DNA from 2 places in the Shewanella sp. ZOR0012 genome. Region 1 is predicted to be linked to the other one. Evidence: predicted binding sites of a transcription regulator. Region 1 holds the regulator's gene; the other holds the start of a gene.
What was found. Region 1 encodes sigma-54, which starts transcription at its own class of promoters, with help from an activator protein. Its sites were predicted from a motif close to GTTGGCACGNNNNTNGNNT; they were not measured.
Positions count from the first base shown of each region.

Region 2: flgA (flagellar basal body P-ring formation chaperone FlgA) is a predicted target of sigma-54. The motif match lies at 1,228-1,246, and genes of this name have one in related genera.

Region 1 covers NZ_JTLE01000094.1:3,575,120-3,578,264, reverse strand. The annotation lists gene lptA (lipopolysaccharide transport periplasmic protein LptA) at 1-71, shown strand, start outside; gene lptB (LPS export ABC transporter ATP-binding protein) at 68-799, shown strand; gene L976_RS17275 (RNA polymerase factor sigma-54) at 906-2,381, shown strand; gene hpf (ribosome hibernation promoting factor) at 2,410-2,697, shown strand; gene ptsN (PTS IIA-like nitrogen regulatory protein PtsN) at 2,700-3,143, shown strand; gene rapZ (RNase adapter RapZ) at 3,140-3,145, shown strand, end outside.
Region 2 covers NZ_JTLE01000094.1:4,101,845-4,104,989, forward strand. The annotation lists gene flgM (flagellar biosynthesis anti-sigma factor FlgM) at 1-309, opposite strand, end outside; gene flgA (flagellar basal body P-ring formation chaperone FlgA) at 384-1,091, opposite strand; gene L976_RS19700 (chemotaxis protein CheV) at 1,297-2,217, shown strand; gene L976_RS19705 (CheR family methyltransferase) at 2,320-3,145, shown strand, end outside.

The DNA.
Region 1 (3,145 bases):
CTGATAATTATCAGGAAGAACTCAAAAATACACCAACAGATAAACCTGTGAAAAAACAGGATTCTAAATGACCCAAATCACCTTAAAAGCACAGAATCTCGCCAAGAGTTATAAAAGCCGCCAGGTTGTCAAAGATGTCAGCCTGACAGTAAAAACGGGTCAAGTCGTCGGTCTACTCGGCCCTAACGGTGCGGGTAAAACCACCACCTTTTACATGGTCGTGGGCTTAGTTAAAAGCGATAAAGGCCATATCTTTATCGACGATGATGATTTAACCGCCGATCCTATGCATCTGCGTGCCCGCAAAGGTATTGGTTACCTACCACAGGAAGCGAGTATCTTTCGTAAATTAACCGTACACGACAACATCATGGCGGTACTGCAAACCCGTAAAGAGCTCAATAGTGACCAGCGCGAAGAAGCACTAGAGCAACTGCTAGAAGAGTTCCATATCACCCATATTCGTGACAGCCAAGGCATGTCCTTATCGGGCGGTGAACGTCGCCGCGTCGAAATTGCCCGCGCCTTAGCGGCCAACCCCAAGTTTATTCTGCTTGATGAGCCCTTTGCGGGCGTTGATCCGATCTCCGTTATCGATATCAAGAAAATTATCGAGCAGCTTAAGAGCCGAGGCCTTGGAGTACTTATCACAGACCACAATGTGCGCGAGACCTTAGACGTCTGTGAACATGCTTACATTGTGAGTCACGGTAATCTTATTGCCGAGGGCACACCCGCAGAGATCTTAGACAATCAGCAAGTTAGGGCTGTGTACTTAGGTGAACAATTCAGGCTATAGTTACTAAAACAAAGCTAATAAGCCTTGAATTTGAGAGCGCTAGGCTCCATCCATATGATATCAAGCGACCTAAACTCACAATAATAACCTAGGGATCAGCGGTAACATGAAAGCGTCACTCCAGCTCAAACTGGGTCAACAGTTAACCATGACGCCACAACTTCAGCAGGCCATTCGCCTGCTGCAACTGTCGTCATTGGAACTGCAACAAGAAATCCAGCAAGCCTTAGACTCTAATCCTCTTCTCGAGCTGGAAGAGGAGCAATTTGACGCGCCTAGCGAACGTAAGCAAGATATCGCCGATACCGACTTTAGCGAAACGACTGCCCAGCCACAGGAACAAGATAATTCCACCGTGGACATTGCCGAGTCGCTGACCAAAGAATCTCTGCCCGAAGAGTTACCCATGGATACCACTTGGGATGAAGTATTTACCGCATCGCCAAACTCAGGTTCTGGCGCCAGCCGTGAAGATGACATGCCCTTCCAAGGGGAAACTAGCGAGGGGTTGTACGAACATTTAGAATGGCAAAAAAACCTCACACCCTTCTCTGAAACCGATTTAGCCATTGCCACCGCGATTATTGATGCCATTGACGATCAAGGTTATCTCACTCAAAGCACTGAAGATATCCTCGAAGCCATGGGCAATCCCGAGATTGAACTCGACGAAGTTGAAGCCGTGCTCAAGCGTATTCAACATTTCGACCCCGTTGGTGTCGCGGCAAGGGATTTAAGCGAATGTTTACTGATCCAGCTATCTCATTTTTCGCCTGATACCCCTCACATCGAAAACGCCCGCATGCTGATCAAAGATCATTTAGATCTGATCGCCGCTCGCGACTTTAGGCTGTTAATGCGTAAGACCAAACTGAAAGAGGACGAGTTAAGGGACAGTATTGCGCTGATCCAAACCTTGAACCCTCGTCCCGGTTTACTCATCACCCCTGTCGATGAAGAATATGTGATCCCCGATGTATCGGTGTCGAAGAAAAACGGCCGTTGGGTGGTCGAATTAAACCCTGACTGCATGCCAAAAATCAACGTAAATCAGCAATATGCAGCAATGGCCCGAAGTTCAAAAAATCAAGCTGATAGCCAATTTATTCGTGGCCATCTGCAAGAAGCCAAGTGGTTTATTAAAAGCCTTGAAAGCCGTAACGAAACACTGCTCAAGGTGGCAAACTGCATAGTGCAATACCAACAGGGTTTCTTCGAATACGGTGAAGAAGCCATGAAACCTATGGTCCTAAACGATATCGCCGAGGCGGTAGAGATGCATGAGTCCACCATTTCACGGGTGACCACACAAAAATACATGCATACCCCAAAAGGACTTTTTGAACTAAAATATTTCTTCTCAAGCCACGTCGGGACGGATGATGGCGGTGAGTGCTCATCCACAGCAATCAGAGCTTTCATTAAGAAACTGGTTGCAGCGGAAAACCAGAAAAAACCATTAAGCGACAGCAAGATGGCTCAACTTCTGGCAGAACAGGGAATTAACGTTGCGCGCAGAACCATTGCGAAGTACCGAGAAGCGATGCTTATTCCCCCTTCCAATCAGCGTAAAAGTTTATAGCCTATTGTGAGTATCGGAGGACGTTTCTATGCAAATAAACCTAAGTGGACACCATATCGAGATTACTGAATCGTTACGGGCATATGTTGAGGAAAAGTTTTCAAAACTTGAACGTCATTTCGAACAGATCAATAATGTGCACGTTGTGCTCAATGTTGAGAAAATGCAACAGATTGCCGAAGCGAGAATCAACCTCACCGGTGGTGAAGTCTTCGCGACTTCAGAGCATGCAGATATGTATGCTGCCATAGACGTCCTGATTGATAAACTTGATCGTCAGGTTATTAAACACAAAGAGAAGTTAACAAAACACTAGCAATGGAACTTCGTACCATACTGCGGCCGGAGTGCACAACCTGCGCCACTCCGGGCAGTAAGAAAAAGGTACTGGAACTCATCAGCGACTTAGCCGCTGCCCAGTACCCCACCCTCTCATCTCAAGAGATCTTCGAAAGCCTCGTGGCGCGCGAAAAGATGGGTAGCACAGGTATAGGTAACGGTATCGCCATTCCACATGGTCGATTAACCGATATAACACAACCCATAGCGATATTGATAAAATGTGAGGAGCCGATAGCCTTTGATGCTATCGATAAACAACCCGTCGATATTTTATTTGCACTACTCGTGCCTGCCGACCAATGTCAGCAGCACCTAAGTACCTTGTCATGCATGGCTGAAAAGCTCAGTGACAAGCAAATATTAAAACAATTGCGCAAGACGCATGATGAAACGGAACTCTATCAGGTAATCATTGGATGAAA
Region 2 (3,145 bases), 530 kb from region 1:
ATTTAATTCTGCTTCGAAGCTGGCAATATTCGCAGCCAACTTTTCGGGATCAATTTTATAACGACCTTCGGCAATGGCTTGTTTTATTTCGGCCACCTTCTTTTGGTCGACTTCAGGTAGACTGGCCATTTTGGTTTGAGCTCCTTGTAACTGTTGAGCTTGAGCCGTAATGACAACAGAGTCACCTTTTAGTTGAGTTGATTTAGCTGCTACCTGAGAGGTTTTCTCGCTTTCGCTGCTTTGTTTAGTGCTGTTTGAACGGACTTGTGCGGCCGCTCCGGCGTTAAATTTGCTAATATCAATTGCCATTTTAGGCTCCAGCGTCATGTATACGGATTTCTTAACTGGGGTATCGGCAGCTTATCGAAAAGCTTTAGCTTATTTTACATTCTAACTTCTACTTCGCCAATCGCCGTAATTATGGCATCTAGCTCTTTGTTAGAACTGCTATTTTTGATTCGAATTTGGTCGCCAATATTACCATCTTGCAGCGCCTCTCCCACAGTTTTTAGTACGAAGTTATTTGAACGCACATAAATCGACACTGTGTCATTTTTACAGACAAAGCAAAGGTTGTTCGCAAAAATAGGATAATTTTTCGCGACTCGGCGTTTAACTCTCACGCCTGTTAGCTGATTAGTATCGCTAAATTGCATGCCACGCAAACTATTTTGGTCAACATAGCGGATCTCGACCTGTAAAGGACTGATTAATTCACCTGGCGCTAAGGTTTCGGTTGCGACCACAACAGGAAAAAGAATGTCTACTCTAACAGACATAAAAATCTGCCAAGGGTAGGCGAGATCGGGGGTATCACAACTGACTTTTATGGTGTTATTACGGCTAATTTCGCGTTCTGAAGCTAATTCGACCCTTATTGGTGATGTGCACTGTGCTGGCAGCATTCGGTTATCGACCGTTTGTGGATTAATGTCGACTTTCGCATTTGCAGGTACAGCAATCTTTTCATTAATAAGGGCTTTAGCTAATTCGGATATCGCCGATACGCTAGGTATCACGGGTTCAGCCTTAGCTGCCGTGGATAGAAAAAGTGCGAAAATACTCAAAAAATAGACTAAATTTACTTTCATAATGAAGAGACTAGCTTGTAACGCCAGAATACACCTATACTTTTATCAAGCGTGAAACTGTTCAATGCTTCTTTCTTAGATTTTTGGTGTCAGAAGTTTGACTTAGTTTCAACTATGTTTATCGATAACAAGACGTAAGCAATTAATATGCCTATACTCAAACGAGTTTTAGGGCCGTACATAAACAGAACAACAAGGCAGAGTTATGTCGAGTATTCTTGATTCAGTCAACAAACGAACCCAACTCGTAGGTCAAAACCGGCTAGAACTATTGCTATTTAAGTTAAATGGTCGTCAACGGTTTGGGATAAACGTATTTAAAGTGAAAGAGGTTTTGCAATGCCCGCCATTAACGACATTGCCTAAACTCAATCCTTACGTCAAAGGAGTTGCCCATATTCGTGGCACAACTATTTCTGTTATCGATCTGAGTGCGGCAACGGGAGGGCGTCCGTTAGCGAGCACTGAAAATTGCTTTATCATCATTTCGGAATATAACCGTAGTGTGCAGGGGTTCTTGGTTAGTTCTGTTGAACGTATTATCAACATGAACTGGGAAGCCATTATGCCGCCACCGCAAGGTGCTGGGCGTTATTCCTATTTAACCGCGGTTACCGAGATTGAAGGTGAATTGGTTGAAATCTTGGATGTTGAAAAGATTTTAGATGAAATCTCACCTGTCAAAACGGCCATTAGTGAAGAGGTTAATGAGCAACTTACTCTCGATAGAAGTCAGCATTACCATATTATGGTGATTGATGATTCTGCGGTGGCACGCAAGCAAATTATTCGGTCGTTAGAGTCGTTAAATTTACAAATTGACACGGCAAAAGATGGTCGTGAGGCACTTGATAAGCTCAAGGCCATTGCAAGTGAAATGAATAACGTTGCCGATGAAATTCCACTCATTATCTCCGATATTGAGATGCCCGAAATGGATGGTTATACCTTAACGGCTGAGATCCGTGATGATCCTAAGCTTAAAAATATCAAGGTGGTACTGCACACCTCATTAAGCGGTGTCTTTAACCAAGCCATGGTACAAAAGGTTGGTGCCAATGACTTTATCGCAAAATTTAACCCTGACGAATTAGCTGCGGCAGTGAACAAGCATTTAAGTTTGTAGTGAGAGTGTGGGTTAGTGCCTAGTTGAGCTTTACGCTATAATCTAGCCCTTATTACATGATTGTTGTGCACTTATTTTGGTGCTTGCTATAGGATCTAGGACGTGAATGTGCCTGATAAATCACTCGCTGAAGCAGAATATAATCAATTTAGGTTGTTCTTAGAACAACATAGCGGCATCGTGCTAGGTGAAAATAAACAATACCTCGTACGTAGTCGTCTCGCGCCATTGATGGGCAAATATAACCTTCCTTCGTTATCCGATGTGGTAAAGCATTCGATGAAACCCACGGAACGAGCTTTACGAGCTGAAGTTATTGATGCCATGACCACTAATGAAACCTTATGGTTTCGTGATCGTTATCCATTTGAATTGCTTAATAATGTGCTATTACCAGAATACAGTAAGTTAGGTAGACCTTTAAAGATATGGTCTGCAGCTTGCTCGTCGGGTCAAGAGCCATATTCTTTAGCAATGACCATATTAGAGTACCAGCAAAAAAAACCAGGGGCGCTGCCTGGTGGTGCCTCGATTCAAGCAACGGATCTTTCTCCTTCTATGTTGGAGCGATGTAAAAATGCTGAGTATGATAGTTTAGCGTTAGCACGTGGATTGTCTGAAGAACGTAAGCGGCAGTTTTTTGATGCTTTGCCTTCTGGCAACATGCGCATAAAGGATAACGTTAAACGTCTCGTCAATTTCCGAGCTCATAACTTGCTCGAGAGTTACACTTTGTTGGGTAAGTTTGACATTATTTTTTGCCGAAATGTGTTGATCTATTTTGCCCCTGAGGCAAAAGCAAAAATTTTGCGGCAATTTGCTGCCGCGTTAAATCCCAAAGGTATCCTCTTTTTAGGCGCATCCGAATCCATTGCTGGCCTTACTGATGAATTTGATATGGTTCGTTGTAACCCTGGCATTTATTACC